3 regions of the Cupriavidus sp. CuC1 genome follow, and region 3 is predicted to be linked to each of the others. Evidence: predicted binding sites of a transcription regulator. Region 3 holds the regulator's gene; each other region holds the start of a gene.

Region 1 (5,377 bases), on a different contig from region 3:
TGCGCGAGATAGTCGTTGAGCGCAGCGGTGAGATTCGTCATGTCAGCCGCCTGCATGTCGTGGCAGCCGGCAAGCAGGAAGCTGCCCGCAGCGCACGCCGCGCTGATCGCGGTCCGGACATACACGGTGTGTTGCTTTATCGCCATCGTGTTCTATTCGTTCAAGCCGTGCGAACCCGACAGAACCGCGCCATGACCTTGAGCGCGTCGGCTCAGTTAACGCAGGGCCCGCTGGTCGGTCGGCTGGCCGACAGCTGGTATCCGTCGGTCAGCGTGCCGAGGAAGCAGACCAAGTCCCGCACCTGCTGCTCGGTCATCGGTGGCGTCGAGCCGGCAGGGCGGCCGTCGAGCGGCACCTGCGTATCGATGTTGCCCCGATACGCCGAGGGCAGATCGTTGAACTTCTGAACGGTGCCGCCCGTGTATTGCGTCGTTACCAGCCCGTAGGTTAGGAAGTTCGGCGACGGCGTTGCAAGGGGCCTCCCGCCAACCGTCGGATACCAGATCTCAGGGTTCGTATCGCGCGTGTTGTAGAAGTGCACGACCTGCAGCAGCGAATGCATCACGCCGTTATGGAAGAACGCCTGGCGTGTGGCCACGTTGCGTAGCGTCGGGGTCTTAAACAGCCCGCAATATACGTCCGGCGCACCCGGCGAGCGCGGCATGTGATCCGTGCGTTCCGGCCCGCACAGGCCCATGTCGAAATACGTGGAATCTGCGTTCGCCGCGATCTCCGGATTGCGCGGCACGCCGATCGCCTCGAACATGAAGTCGGTGAAGAGCGCACTGCTGCCGTTGAAGCCCGCGCCGGGGTAGTGGCACGCGGCGCAGTTGCCGCTGTGGGCATTGCTGAACACGATCGCCCCCCGCATTTCGGCGGCCGTGAGCGTGCCGCCGATCTTGTTCTGCGCATACAGATCGTACTTGCTGCTGTACGGGTGGAAGCTTGGCTCTTCGATCTGATATGCCTGCAGCGCTTGCCCGATGTCGTTGAACGCCGTGGTCGTATCGTTGAACACGTTTGCCCCGAACGCTTGTCGGAAGGGCGCCGCGGTTGGACCGGCTTGCACAGCAGCCACCACGGCGGCCGGCGAAGCGTTGTCCATCTCGACCGGATTGAGTAGCGGCACGGCGGCCTGCACTGCAAGCGTATCGGCACGGCCGTCCCACATGAAACCACCGCCGGGGCTTGGGAGGCTCACGCCGTCCGGATTGACTGCCGAATCCGAATATGCCGGCGTGGTTTCTTTATAACGCAGCGATGGCACCGCGCGCGTACCTGGAGACTGCAGGTCGGGCCCGCCCAACTGCACCGCGAGGCTGTTCGGCGGCCCGTACGCGTAGCCAGGATCATGGCAGGTTGCGCATGACATCTTGCCCGAGCCTGAAAGAGTCTTGTCGAAGAAGAGCTGGCGGCCGACTTGGGCTACGAGGCTGAGCGTGGCGGTCGACGGCGACAGTGATGACCCACCTGGCGCAGAGGTGTCCGAGCCCGACGACAACGCGGGGCTCGATCCGCCACCGCTGCGGCAGGCAGTCAAAGCGAGCGCGAGCGCCCACAGCGCGCTGGCAATCAGTTTGCGCATCTCGGATTCCTTTCGGGCGACACTCGATACATCGCTGCAGTTCGGATCACGCTTGACCACAGTGCTGGCGCGCAGACGACCTTGCACGCGAATTGCCTCTTGACTCTCTTGAAGATAGGTAGCGAGATCCGACGAGGCAAGTAAGGTCGGGCGACGTCCCGAGTCAGAACGTGCGAAAGGGCACATTTGCAATAGTTAGCGTCCGATTCGCGCGATTTTCCGGCGGTTGAGAAAGCAGCAGCGACCAGGGCAGCAAGACGACTCCTACATTTTGCTTACTCGCGCAACTTCGACCATGAACTCGATCGAGATCCGCTCCCGTTATGTCATAGGCTTTCCTGAGTAATCGAAGCCAGGCCCTACATCAACTGCGGTAGCCATGTAATTACCCAATAGCGTGCGTTAGACGCGGATGGCCGCTTCGAGCAGCTCAGCGGCCGATGTCCACTATTGCAACAAACGTCGCATTTGGGTCGAAAGCGCCCGTCCATCATCCCCTTTGAGCAACACGCGCTTGCATGGGCTGCGCGGCAATCCAGCTAAGTCCGGTTTTCAATCCAGCAAAGCGCGCACCTAGTCCGGCCAATTCCGGGTACGCACAAATGGATGGGTGCGCCTCGTAAATCACATTAATCTCGGGTCGCGCATACTGTATAAATATACAGTACACTGGCTCTTAGCTACCCACGAACCAGCCATGGCCTGCCCTGCCCCCGAATCCATCCACCCCGCCCTCTGGCGAGCCTCGCAGTTGGCTCGGGCCGCCGGTCGCACTGTAGCGACCGGTTATCCCGACCTGGCCCGCGAATTGCCAGGCGGCGGCTGGCCAACCGGCACGCTGGTCGAGTTCCTGATCAGGCAGGCGGGCGTGGGCGAAATGCGGCTGCTTCGACCTGCCATCGTCGAGGTATCCAAGCGGCCCATCGCCCTGATTCAGCCGCCACATACCCCTCAGGCTTTGGCCCTGGCCAACTGGGGGCTGCCTCCGCAACAGTTACTCTGGATTCGCAGCCAGCGCACGGCAGACGCGCTATGGGCTGCCGAGCAGCTCTTACGCGCCGGGACCTGCGGTGCCGTGCTGTTCTGGCAGCAGCACGTCCGCAATGATGCTCTGCGCCGCCTACACCTCGCAGCGCAGTCCGGCGAAACCCTGTTCTGCCTGATGCGGCCGCTGGCCTGCGCGCGTGACGCCTCACCGGCGCCGCTGCGCATCGGCATCGCGCCGGCCGCCGGCGGCGTCGAACTCACCTTCATCAAGCGGCGCGGTCCGCAGCAAGATAAGTCTCTGCTCGTCTCGCTGGAGCCGTCGCCGATCCTGCTTCACCGTCATGTTGCGCCTCTGGATTTGCCTGCACCTGCCCTCCCTATCCCTCGAAGTGTTCCGGCCGAGCTGGTCCACTGAGCTCGCCGTGGCGGTGCTGGAGAAGGAACGGGTTCATCTTGCTTCGCGCATGGCGATACAGGCGGGCATTCGCCTGCAGATGCGCCGTGGCGGTGTGCTGACGATGGCCCCGCAGACGCTCCTCTACGACCGGGCGCCGGCGAAAGAGGCCGAGGCCTTGCGGGCGGTGGCCATGGCGCTGCTGCAGTTCTCGCCGAACGTGGTCGAAGCGGAAGAGGCCTCGGTACTGGTCGAGGTGTCGACCAGCCTGCGGCTGTTCGGTGGTGGGCCCAAGATGCGCCGCCGGATCCGGGACACGGCTCGGGCGCTTGGCTTCACGACGGCGCTCGGTTGCGCGCCCACCGCGCAAGGGGCGTGGCTGCTGGCGCGCGCCGGCGGCGGTACCGCGCTGAAGGCCGAGTCACTGGAACGCCAGGTTGCTGGGCTGTCCGTCGGCACCCTGCCACCGGCACGCCCCTATCTCGAATGGCTGGATGGACTGGGCTGCCGCACGCTGGGCGACGTTCGCCGACTGCCCCGGGCCGGCCTGCAGCGGCGCTGCGGTCAGGCACTCAACGAGGCCATGGATCGCGCCCTCGGTCAGGCGCCAGAAGTGTTCGATTGGATCGAGGCGCCGCCCACATTCAGCGCACGGGTCGAGCTGCCGGATCGCATCGAGCATGCCGAAGCCACCCTGCTCTATTCCCGCAGCCTGATCGTGCAGATGATCGGCTGGCTGACGGCCCATCAGCTGGCGGTGACGAAGATCACGCTCGAACTGCAGCACGAGCGCGGTCGGGAAGCCCTGCCACCAACGGTAATTGAGATCGCACTGGCCGAGCCGACCTGGAGCGAGGACCACCTGTTGCGACTGCTACGTGAGCGTCTGGCGCAATTGCAGGTCGACGCGCCGATGATAGCCGTGCGCCTGACCGTGACCGACGTCCAGGCCAAGGCACCCCCCAGCGAAACCTTGTTCCCGGAGCCCGGCGGCACGCCGGAGGACCAAGCTCGCGTGATGGAATTGCTGACGGCGCGACTTGGCGCCGACAATATCCTGCGCCCCGAGATGCGGGCGGACTATCGTCCCGAAGTCGCCAATGCCTGGGTGCCGGCCGTCGGCAAGCCTGGACCTGCTGTCGACGCACCGCGGCTGCCGCGCCCAAGCTGGTTATTGGACAAGCCGATCGCATTGCTGATCCGCGATCATCGGCCGTTCTACGGCTCGCCGCTGCGGCTGGTCTCCCCGCCGGAGCGCATCGAGGCGGGATGGTGGGCGGGCGAGGTGGTGACGCGCGATTATTACGTGGCCGAGGGCCGGGATCACGCGCATTACTGGGTGTACCAGGAGCGTATGGGTAGCCGTGAGGGCGACGAGGCGCGGTGGTACCTGCACGGCCTGTTCGGGTGAGGCAACGCCATGGATTCCCTGCTGACCGGCGGCGGCCTACCCGACTACGCCGAGCTCCATTGCCTCTCGAATTTCTCGTTCCTTGACAGTGCTTCGCGCGCCGAGGAACTGGTCGAGCGCGCGGTCGAACTCGGTTACAGCGCCCTGGCCATCACGGACGAATGTTCGCTGGCAGGCATCGTCCGCGCCCACACCGAGGCCAAGAAACACGGCCTCAAGCTGCTGGTCGGCGCCTTCTTCCGGCTGGTCAATGCCGACGGCAGCCCGGCTGTCTCCTTCATCGCGATCGCGCGCAATCGCGAAGGCTACGGCAACCTATGCGAGCTCATCACGCTGGCCCGCACGCGGACTGCCAAGGGCGCCTACCTGCTGACTCCGCGCGACCTGGATGCACCCGAGGCACCCTACGCGCACCTGAGGGGCTTGCCCGACTGCACCCTCATCTTCACACCGGACTACTGCACACCGGCGGACCGGCTAAATAGCCAGGCCGCCTGGATCACCGCCACGTTCGCCGGACGCGCGTGGATCAGCCTGAGCCTGTTGTACCGCGCGATGGACGACTTCCACCGCGCCGGCGTGTTGCGGACCGCGGCCGACAACCATCTGCGCGTGGTGGCCACCGGCCACGTACTGATGCACGTGCGCTCCCGCAAGCCGCTGCATGACGTGCTGAGTGCCATCCGGCTGCGCACGTCCGTGCCCGAGTGCGGATATCGCCTTACGCCCAACGCGGAGCAGCACCTCCGCTCGCGCCTGCGGCTGGCCAACATCTATCCGCACCGGTTGCTGACCGAGTCATTGCATATCGCCAACCTAAGCACGTTCTCGCTGGATGAACTGCGCTATGAGTACCCCGGCGAGGTCGCGCCCGATGGGGTCGCGCCCGCCGACTACCTGAGGGATCAAACCTACATCGGCGCTCATCGCCGCTTTCCCCAAGGGATCCCGTCGAACGTCCAGCGCCAGATAGAATACGAGCTCGAGTTGATCAGCGATA
Region 2 (5,377 bases), on a different contig from region 3:
GGAGGTGTTCGCGCAAGGCTGGCTGCAGGGCGACAAACCCTGGGGCCGGCCCGTCGATGTCCAGGTTGCCCCGGACGGCTCACTGCTGGTCAGCGACGACATGGCGGGCGCGGTATATCGCATCCGCTACGCACCCTGAACCCTTGCCGCTCTCGGGATACGGCGCGGCTCTCGGGACAGTAGCGAAACAATCCGTTACACCGGTAACGGCTTTAGCATAGGCGCGCCGAAGACGCGTGCGTACCATGAACCCATATCTCGAACAACCTCACCACGCGACAGGATACTGGGATTCCGCATGCTCCCCCGCACCCTCCTGCGCGACTCGGTGGCTGGCATCCTGTTGGCCGTTTCTTTGCTCGGCCTCACTGCTGTCAGCCATGCACAGGTCGCGTTTTGGCAACATAGCCGGCCCGAAGGCCGGAATGTGAGCAATGCGCAAAGCCAGCCTGGCCAGGGCGCATGGGCGATGGCGAGCGTACGCGCTGAACGGCAAGACCATGTGCGGGCCCAGATCGAACGAATGGAAGCCCGCGCGCGCGCCGATGACCGCCTGAATGGCCGCCCCCAGCCGCCCCAGGAACGCGGCGATGAACGCAACCGGCAGCCCGATCGCAATATGCAAGGCGACAACGGGCGCGGCGAGCAGCGCAGCTCCGGCATGGGCCCGGGCTGGCAAGCGCGCGGACGAGACGGCGGCCGCTAGGCACGCCGGCCCCCTCCCCACTTTTCTTTCTGGCTGATTGCCCTGCCCGCGGCGATCAGCGCTGCTCCGCCTTGCTTCCCCCTCCTCGACGATGTGCCGCGAAAGGAACTCTCGCGGGTATTGCTCGTCCGACGCGTATAGCCTCCTGCCTTGCTCGGCCGGCGTTCGCTCGCGTTTTCCGCCAGCGTACAATGAGCGCCGACGCCAGCCTGACTGGCACTCACCTGAGTTTGCGTCGGCCGCCCCTGCCGGCCATTAACCTAGCTGTCGCCCCATGCCTGCCGCCACCCAAGTTTCAGCCCCCGCTACCCCCAAGCCGCTTCAGGGCAAATCCAAACTGATCACGGTCGCACTGGCCTTCCTGTTCGGCACCGTGGGCCTGCATCGCTTCTACCTAGGTGGCTTGCGCGATAAATTTGCCTGGGCGCACCTGCTGGCGGCACTCGCCGGGGTCATCGGCGTCATGTCGATGCAGACGGGCGCCGGCTCGCCGGCCCTGAACTGGACCTTCGCCATTGCCGGCGGCACGTCGGTAATCAGCGCGTTCCTGGCGGCCATCGTGTATGGCCTGCGCCCCGACGATAAATGGGATGCCCGCTTCAACCCGCATGGCACGCCGACTCGTTCGGGCTGGCCCGTCGTGATCCTGGTCATCCTGTCCCTGCTGATCGGTACGGGCCTGTTGATGGCAGGCCTGGCCATCAGTTTCCAGACCTTCTTCGAATCCCAGGTCGAAGCCGCGCGCGCCTTGTCGCAGTAAGCCCCAGGCCCCGCGCCCCAGCGCCGATGCACTTCGACCTGCTGGACATCGCCGTGTTCGTGCGCGCAGCGTCGCTGGGCAACCTCTCGGCCGCGGCGCGCGATCTCGGGCTGTCCACCTCCTCGGCCAGCAGCCGCCTGGCGCAACTCGAGCAGCAACTCGGCGCGCGGCTGCTGCACCGGACCACGCGCCGCATCTCCCTGACCGGCGAGGGCGAGCGCTTCCTCGAACATGCCGCGCAATTGCTCGACACGGCCGACCAGGCCGCGCAGTCGGTAGGCCACGGCGCGCAAGCGCCCCAGGGGCAGCTGCGGGTCACAGTGCCCGCCTCCTTCGGCCGCCAGCACGTCTCGCCGGCCATTCCCGCCTTCCTCGCTGCCTATCCCGGCCTGACACTGGACCTGCGCCTGATCGACCAGGTGATCGGCCTGGTCGAGGCCGGCGTTGACGTGGCATTGCGCATGGGCGCGTTGCCGGACTCATCCCTGGTAGCACGCCCCCTGGCCCCGAGCCATCGCACCGTTTGCGCTTCGCCCGCCTATCTCGCCGCGCACGGCACGCCCCGGCACCCGGAAGACCTGCGCAACCACAATTGCATCGTGCTGGGCGACCAGGCCTCCTGGCAGTTCGACACGGCGCTGGGCAAGACCGCGGTGGCGGTCACCGGCAACCTGCGCACGGACAATGGCGAAGTCATCCGGGATGCGATCCTGGCTGGCATGGGGCTGGCGCTCAAGTCCACCTGGGATGTTGGCCCCCACTTGCGCAGCGGTGCGCTGGTCAGCGTGCTCCCCGATTACCCGGTGCTGCCGGCCGTGTCGATCTGGGCGGTCTATCCCAGCCGTCGCCAGGTCCCCGCGAAGACACACGCGTTTATCGATTTCTTTGCCGCGCGCTTCGGCGCCCCACCCTACTGGGACTGCCCCTAGGCAGGGTCTTCCGCCTATTCAGCCTCCTCTGCCTCTTCGGCCCGGTAAAAACACGCCTTGGCTGTTTACGCGAAACACTGTATAAATATACAGTACCAACCGTAGCCGCAGGACCGCCGACGTGACGACCCGACCTCCCTCCTCCAGCCCGCTGAAAGGCCGGGCGGCGCGCTCGAACGATGTCAGCCGGTTCGACGCCTGGACCCGCGAGCGGGTCGCCGATGAGTCCCAAGCCTTCGATGAGCCAGAGACACCCCAGATCCAGACCATTGTCTTTACGGAGAAGGCCAAGCGCATCATTTCGCGCAACCAGTCGCCAGACCTGCCGTTCGACGCGTCCATCAATCCGTACCGCGGATGCGAGCATGGCTGCATCTATTGCTATGCCCGGCCCAGCCATGCCTATCTGGGGCTTTCGCCGGGCCTCGACTTCGAAACCCGCCTGTACGCAAAAGACAACGCCGCCGCCCTGCTCGCGGCCGAGCTGGCTCACCGCAACTATGTACCGACGGTAATCGCGCTGGGAGCCAATACCGACCCTTACCAGCCCATCGAGCGGGATCTCAAGATCACGCGCGGCATCCTGGAAGTGCTGGAGCGGTTCAACCATCCGGTGGCCATCACGACCAAGTCGGGCGTGGTCACGCGCGACATCGACATCCTGCAGCGCATGGCGGCCAAGAACCTGATCCGGGTCCATATGTCGGTCACGTCGCTCAAGAATGAAATCGCCCGCACGCTGGAGCCCCGCGCCAGCGCGCCGGCGCGCCGCCTGGCCGCCATCGCAGCCCTGAGCAAGGCCGGCATTCCGGTGGGGGTGATGGTGGCGCCGGTCATTCCGAGCCTGACCGATCCGGAAATGGAGTCCATCCTCGAGGCGGCAGCCAAGGCCGGGGCGAAAACGGCGGCGTATATCCTGCTGCGCCTGCCGCGCGAGGTGGAGCAGCTGTTCTCCGAGTGGCTGGCCACCTACCATCCGCTGCGCGCCCGGCATGTGGAGAGCCTGGTCGCGCAAATGCGCGGGGGCCAGGCCTACGACTCCCGGTTTGGCACGCGCATGACCGGCACGGGCATCTTTGCCGAACTGCTGCGCAAGCGCTTCAAGCTCGCCTGCCAGCGCTTCGGGCTTAATGCCGAGCGCCATCCCCTGACCACCGAGCATTTTTCCCGGGCGAGCGCCGCGCCGCAGATGTCGCTGTTCTAGGCCGTGTTGCCAGATACAGCAGGGCCAGCGCGGCTTCAGGCGTGCGGGGTCTTCTCGTCGACCGCGATCGCCAGCGTTTCCTTGATCTCTTCCATCACCACGTAGCTCTTGGACTGCGCGGCGCCCGGCAACTGCAGCAGGATGTCGCCCAGCAGGCGGCGATACTCGCCAATCTCGCGGATGCGGGCCTTGATCAGGTAGTCGAAATCGCCCGAGACCAGATGGCACTCAAGTACCTCCGGGATGCGCGACACCTCGCGGCGAAACTGCTCGAACATATTGCCGGACTTGTTGCCCAGCGAGATCTCGACAAACACCAGCAGGCCGCTGCCGAGCAGCGCGGGATTCAGGCGCGCGTAATAGCCCATGATGACGCCGTCGCGCTCCATGCGCTTGACCCGCTCGATGCATGGCGTGATGGTCAGGCCGACCGCTTCCGCCAGTTCCTTCATCGACATGCGCCCGTCCGCCTGGAGCAAGGCCAGGATCTTCCGATCCAGCCGGTCCAGGCTGCGCACGGGCTGACGACTTGTTCTCATTAGTTCTTCCTGTTTCCCTGAAAATTACGACAACTATGACTACCAATATTTCAATAGTATAGATGTAAATACTTTATCCATTCTATTTCTTGGTTGCGAGCTTCCGACTATGCGCGTTCTCGTTCTTGGCAGTGGCGTAATTGGCGTTACCAGCGCCTGGTACCTGGCCCGTGCCGGCCACGAAGTCACCGTGATCGACCGTGAGGCCGCGCCCGCGCTTGGGACCAGTTTTGCCAATGCCGGCCAGATCTCCCCGGGCTATGCATCGCCCTGGGCCGCGCCCGGCGTGCCGCTCAAAGCCATCAAGTGGATGTTCCAGGAGCACGCCCCGCTCTCCATCAAGCCGGACGGCACGCTGTTCCAGCTCCAATGGATGTGGCAGATGCTGATGAACTGCAGCGCCGAGCGCTATGCCGTCAACAAGGAACGCATGGTGCGGCTGGCCGAGTACAGCCGCGACTGCATCCGGGCCCTGCGCGCCGATACCGGCATCGCCTACGAAGGCCGCCAGCAAGGCACGCTGCAACTCTTCCGCACCGCCGAGCAGCTCGACGGTGCCGCCAAGGACATTGCCGTGCTGGAACAAGCCGGCGTGCCCTACCAGTTGCTATCGCGCGAGGAACTCGCCGCCAGCGAACCGGCCCTGGCCGCCGTCAGCCACAAGCTGAGCGGCGGCCTGCGGCTACCCAACGATGAAACCGGCGACTGCCAGCTGTTCACCCGGCAACTCGCCGCCATGGCCGAGGGCCTGGGCGTGCAGTTCCACTACAACCGCTCCATCGACGGGCTGCTGACCAAGGGCGATGCCGTTACCGGCGCCATGGTTGGCGGCCAGCCCGTCTTGGCCGACCTGGTCGTGGTAGCGCTGGGTAGCTGGTCGACGCCGTTCGTGAAGAACGTCCTGCCGGGCCTGTCGAACCTGCCGGTCTATCCGCTCAAGGGCTTCTCGCTCACGGTGCCGATGACCAATGCGGACCGCAGCCCCGTTTCCACCGTGCTCGACGAAACGTTCAAGGTGGCGATCACGCGCTTCGACGATCGCATCCGCGTAGGCGGCATGGCACAGATCGTCGGCTACGACCGCTCGCTCGACCCGGCCAAGCGCCGCACGCTGGAGCATGTGGTCACAGACCTGTTCCCGGGCGCGGGCGATGTCAGCCGCGCCAGCTTCTGGACCGGCCTGCGCCCGATGACGCCGGACGGCACCCCCATCGTCGGCCCCACACCGCTCAAGGGACT
Region 3 (5,377 bases):
TGCGCCTCGACCGTCTCGCCCGCGTACTGCAAGATGCAGTTGACCACGGGGACCCCGGCCGGGGTGTAACGCAAGGCATCGCGTTCCGCGAGCGTTGCGCAGAGCCTTAACTGGTTCAACGCACTCTCCCGCACCGATGCCCGCACTTGCCGCCGCGGCGATCAACGCCCGCGGCAACCACAACTGTCCGCACTTAGGCGGCCTGGACTTCGCTGGTCTGTTGCGCGGCCTTGCGAGCTTCTTCGCGCTGCACTTCCTTCATCATCGGGGACGGTGCGGTTTCAGCCTTCTTGGTCTGAACGATGAGGTGGCGCAGCACTGCATCGTTGAACTTGAACGCGTGTTCGAGTTCAGCCAGGGTTTCCTTGCCGCATTCGATGTTCAGGCAAACGTAGTGAGCCTTGGCCAGCTTCTGGATCATGTAGGCCATCTGACGGCGACCCCAGTCTTCCACGCGGTGGATCTGGCCTTCCTGGGACGTGACCAGCGTCTTGTAACGCTCGATCATGGCCGGGACTTGTTCGCTCTGGTCCGGATGGACGATAAATACGATTTCGTAATGACGCATTGACGCTCCTTTTGGATAAGCTGCCCGAGCGCCATGTCCGGTGCAGCAAGGTTGAATAGCCTTAAAGTATAGCGTGCTTTTGCCACCGGGGGCAAGCCGCCTCAGTGTTCGGCGAACAGCGCCTGCAGCGCCGCCGGATCCTTTGCCAGTCCTGGCTCCGCAGCCAGGGCCAGGGCCAGGAGCACGCGCGCCTTGTAAGGATTGAGGTCGCCGGCAGAAACAAAGACACCCGACGCCGGCCGGGGAGGCGCAGGAATCGCCACATGCCCTGCCCCTGTGCGCGAACTGCGCACGACCGCCACCCCCGCGCCGGCCGCATCGACCAACGCCTCCACCAGCGACTGGTGGACCGAACCATTGCCGGCAGCCGCCACCACCAGGCCCGACACGCCCGCCTGCGCCAAGGCATCCACCACGATCCGACCCGGCTCCGCATAACTAGCCAGGATCTCGACCTGCGGCCACACGGAAGGCACCGGCCAGGCCTTGGCCGGCAAGCGGCCAGCGGTGCGCACGAAGCGCACCAGATTGTCCTGCACAAAACCAAGCGGCCCGGACACCGGCGACACAAAAGCATTCACCGCCGACGTGTGCGCCTTCACCACATCGCGCCCCGCATGAATCTCCTGGTTGATCACCAGCAGCACGCCCTTGCCCGCCGCATCAGCGTCAGCTGCCACGCGCACCGCATCCAGCAGGTTCAACGGGCCATCCGCCGACAACGAGGTCGAAGGCCGCATGGCAGCTGTCAGCACCACCGGCACCGTGCCCACGCAAGCCAGGTGCAGCAGCATGGCCGTTTCTTCCAGGGTATCGGTGCCGTGCGTAATGACAATGCCCGACACATCGGGCTGCGCGGACCAGAATGTCACGCGCTCCACCAGCCTGGACCACAGCGCGAACGACATGTCTTTGCTATCTACCTGAGCCACCTGCTCCGCCTCGACCCGCGCCACCGCGCCCAGCGCCGGCACCGCATCGAGCAGCGCAGTCACCGGCACCGTGGCCGCCTGGTACTTCGCGCTGCTGGCTGGATTGGAAGAAGAACCGGCAATGGTGCCGCCGGTAGCGAGCACGACAACACGAGGCAGGAGAGACATGGCGGGAAAGTGGTCGAGAGCCAGGAAGGTTGAACAGCGCACAACGCAAGACGCTTCGGGTGCCGCGGATTGTAACCCTCCACCCACTCTTCACGGCACGCGCCAGGACCCGTGGGACGCACCTGTCAATGCGCAAACTCCCAAAATTCCGCTTGCACTTCACTCGATACTGTATAAAATCACAGCATACTGTTTAAACATACAGTGCTTTCAAACACCGGCGACCATGGCGACCCTGACACCGCGACAGCAGCAGATTTTCGACTTGATCCGCAGCAGCCTCCAGCACACGGGCTTCCCGCCCACGCGCGCCGAGATCGCCGCCAAGTTCGGCTTCTCCTCACCCAACGCAGCCGAGGAACACTTACGTGCCCTGGCCCGCAAAGGCGTGATCGAGCTCACCCCCGGCGCCTCGCGCGGCATCCGCCTCAAGGTCTCGCGCAGCGACTCCGAGCTACCCGACCAGTTCTCCCTGCCCATGGCCGGCGTAATGCAGCTGACGCTGCCGCTGGTCGGGCGCGTCGCAGCCGGCAGCCCGATCCTCGCCGCCGAACACATCGACCGCCAATACCAGGTCGACGCCTCGGTCTTCGACGTGCAGCCTGATTACCTCCTCCGGGTGCGTGGCCTCAGCATGCGCGACGCCGGCATCCTCGACGGCGACCTGCTTGCCGTCAAACGCGCCAGCGAAGCCGCCAACGGCAAGATCGTCGTCGCCCGCCTGGGCGACGACGTCACCGTGAAGCGCCTAAACCGCCGCGGCGACACCATCGAGCTGATCGCCGAGAACCCCGACTTCCCCAGCATCATCGTGCAAGCCGGCCGCGAAGAGTTCTCACTGGAAGGCATCGCCGTCGGCCTGATCCGCCCCGGCGCCTTCTGACGAGTGCGGCTGAGGCGGGCGAACCCCGATCAAGCCGACACCCGATTGTGCCAACGCGCCCGCGTAGCGGGTACCGCTAACTGTTGTTGCAAGTCACCAGGTGTAGCCATGCTGCCAGCCAACCGCCTCTCCGCCCGCCGCCCCGTCAAGCCCGTGCCCTTCCGCCAATCCAAAGGCGTTCGCATCTACCAGGGCGCGCAACGACGCACCATGGTCGGCAGCATGGCCGCGATCTGCCGAATGCTTGAGCTGGAGGATTCCTCCAAGCTCGGCGTTTAAGCAGGCGGCACAGAAAAAAATTTGTGCAGAGTACTAGCCATCCGGCTTTTGGCATTGTATGATCTTGTTCTTCGTTGTTCGGCACTTAGCTGAACGGCATCGACGGTGGCTGTAGCTCAGTTGGTAGAGTCCAGGATTGTGATTCCTGTCGTCGTGGGTTCGAGTCCCATCAGCCACCCCAGAATTCTTTTTAGTATCAACGACTTGCGCACCATCTAGTCGTTTCACGATACGAACTTTCCCACGGAAAGCGAAATTTTCCCACGGCGCCCCTGGCGCCGTTTTCGTTTTCGGCATTCTGCCCTCCCTAGCCCCGCCTCCATTTCCGCAAAGCCCAAGCAGCGCCCCAGGGTTGCTCCTCCATCTCGCTAGTCACAGTTCCACTGTATATCCATACAGTTAACTCAGCCTTCACAGGTTCGCCTTGCGCGCCCCCTATACTGTATATCCATACAGCTCTTGGGAATCCACCATGCTCGCCCTCACCGCCGCAGAATCAGCCATCGTTGAAGCCTTACCGCCAATCATCGCCCGCTATCGTGAGGCGGGGATTCTGACCTGGCGCCTCCTCCACCAGATCGAAGAGGAAGTACTCGCCGTCGTTTCGGCCACCGGCCTTGTGCCACAGTTTGCCCTGGGGATGGTGAAAGCCCCGTCTATCCTCGGGTACCCGAAAGACGACCGGCCGGCCGATTTCACTGGCCACGATGTCCGCCCAATCACCTTCGGCGCGATCGTGGATGCCTGGAAGAACGTTCACTAAGGAGCGCGCCGAACATGCCCGCCATGACCTACCAGGCCGAGTCGATCTTCCTCGAGTCCGAATTCCTCCCGGGCGACGTGGCCGAGCTGCGCCTGCCCTGCGAAACCGTCACCGTGACAGCTGATGCCGTGACGATCCAAGGCATCGAAACGCGGCACATCCAGGCGATGGCATGGTTGGCCGAGTACCTGTCGTTCGACGCCGGCCGGGAGCACCACCGGCTCAGGGTGGCTCGGCCGATCGTGAAGCCGCCGCTACGCGCGAGATTCCCGCGGGTGTAGTGCGGTAGGTGGGGCGCTCGAGCCGGGCGGCAGCCGTTTTCTGGGCCCCCACCCAACCACCACCCGGCGAGCGCAATGCAGCGTAGCATTCGGCGCGGAATGTATTGGCCCTACCAACGAGGGATTCACAGAACAAACAAGGCGCCGATATATGGGAATGGAGAATCAGCGATGTAGATACGGCCCGACCAGCCACACTCGCCCTACCCCACATAACCGGAACTCTCGATGGCATCGCGAAGCACAAAGCGGCCGCAAAACAAGTGCGCGTCCTGCAACTACACCTGGTACCCACGAGGAAAGGAACTATCGGCCAAATGCCCGAAGTGCGGAAGCTACCGAAACCAAGGTAGTCAGTGTCGGCGTGATCGGGCTCATTGTCGCGAGCGCCCTCCTGCTAGCCTTCCTCGCTCTTGGGGATAAATCCAAGAAGCCAGAGCCAACCGGCCAAACTGAGACAGGAGCTACTGCAACGGAAATTGCACCTGCCCCACCCATGGACCCACCGAGTCAGCAAGACACGCTTCGGACACGAGGACTGTTTTCGGATACCTCGGTTAGCCCCGGCCCGTCGGCTCAGCCCTCCGCCTATCAGCCTCCCCCCTCGCAGCGGCAGTCGGTAGGCACCACCGTGGCGCCCGTGCTTCAGCCATCCGAGGCAAAGCCAGTGCCCTTGCAACCAACTCAATCCCGGGACCCTTTTACAACGGGAGGCTGAGTTGCTAGGGAGTCATAGGCGCGTTGACTAGCTAACCTGCCGGGATCCTGAGCGTGCCCGCAACTTCATGCGACCATACCCACCAGAACTGATGGACGCCGCGCCGGCGCCGCGAACCGGGAGAAGTTTATGACCACGAAGAATCCACAACCGGACGAGTATGCAAAAGAGATTGCGCATCGTAGGGAAGTGCGCGAATTGCTCACGGAATGGTGGGAGCGGTTGAACTTATTGTCGTCCACTTGGGACCTGGAGACCGGGAAGCATCTAGTTGTCCTCAGTGCAGCCGGGTTCGCTGGCGTATCAACCCTGCTGGCAGGAAACAAGCCACTCACCCCGCAATGGTTGGGGCCGGCTACCCTACTTGGCTATGGTTTCGCCGTGCTGCTGGCCGTGGTCAATATGTATTTGGCCGCAATAAGCTTTCATCGAATGGCCAATGAAATCAAAGGCAGGATCGCTCTGGCAGGAGACTGGTCGGAAAGCACAGCCGGAATCTTCGATAGGCCAAAGGCGGGAAGAAGGCTGAATATCGCAGGGCAAGTCTGCGGGTGGATCTCGGCAGTCCTCGCTACTGGCAGCACTGTGGCCGTGGGTATAAGCCTCGTCAGCATCTAGCCCGAGAGTGTGCGCGCAAGACGGGCTCAGCGTGACAGCCGCCTACTGGCAAGCCGCCGCCGCCAGCCTGACCTCATACGCAGCGCCAGTTCCGCCAGCACCGCGCGGTAGAAGTCGAAGTCGCTGGCAGCGTCCGGCACCGGCGTACACGGCTTTGCAGGCCAAAA

What was found. The regulator LexA, encoded in region 3, represses DNA repair genes until DNA is damaged. The targets are predictions, from matches to a motif close to ACTGTATNNNNATACAGT.
Region 1: the regulator LexA is predicted to act here: its motif matches at 2,234-2,251, upstream of imuA (translesion DNA synthesis-associated protein ImuA).
Region 2: the regulator LexA is predicted to act here: its motif matches at 2,472-2,489, upstream of ACGLHR_RS05575 (PA0069 family radical SAM protein).

Annotation. Positions count from the first base shown of each region.
Region 1 covers NZ_JBIUHC010000024.1:47,517-52,893, reverse strand. The annotation lists gene ACGLHR_RS13150 (hypothetical protein) at 1-146, opposite strand, end outside; gene ACGLHR_RS13145 (cytochrome-c peroxidase) at 212-1,585, opposite strand; gene imuA (translesion DNA synthesis-associated protein ImuA) at 2,283-2,987, shown strand; gene ACGLHR_RS13135 (Y-family DNA polymerase) at 2,914-4,377, shown strand; gene ACGLHR_RS13130 (error-prone DNA polymerase) at 4,387-5,377, shown strand, end outside.
Region 2 covers NZ_JBIUHC010000008.1:117,184-122,560, reverse strand. The annotation lists gene ACGLHR_RS05595 (PQQ-dependent sugar dehydrogenase) at 1-139, shown strand, start outside; gene ACGLHR_RS05590 (hypothetical protein) at 299-706, shown strand; gene ACGLHR_RS05585 (NINE protein) at 981-1,466, shown strand; gene ACGLHR_RS05580 (LysR family transcriptional regulator) at 1,493-2,395, shown strand; gene ACGLHR_RS05575 (PA0069 family radical SAM protein) at 2,517-3,599, shown strand; gene ACGLHR_RS05570 (Lrp/AsnC ligand binding domain-containing protein) at 3,635-4,138, opposite strand; gene ACGLHR_RS05565 (D-amino acid dehydrogenase) at 4,248-5,377, shown strand, end outside.
Region 3 covers NZ_JBIUHC010000062.1:13,875-19,251, forward strand. The annotation lists gene priB (primosomal replication protein N) at 1-119, opposite strand, end outside; gene rpsF (30S ribosomal protein S6) at 194-568, opposite strand; gene ACGLHR_RS24990 (asparaginase) at 670-1,668, opposite strand; gene lexA (transcriptional repressor LexA) at 1,895-2,551, shown strand; gene ACGLHR_RS25000 (hypothetical protein) at 2,660-2,830, shown strand; tRNA gene ACGLHR_RS25005 (tRNA-His) at 2,936-3,011, shown strand; gene ACGLHR_RS25010 (DUF2471 family protein) at 3,303-3,593, shown strand; gene ACGLHR_RS25015 (hypothetical protein) at 3,608-3,874, shown strand; gene ACGLHR_RS25020 (hypothetical protein) at 4,722-5,210, shown strand.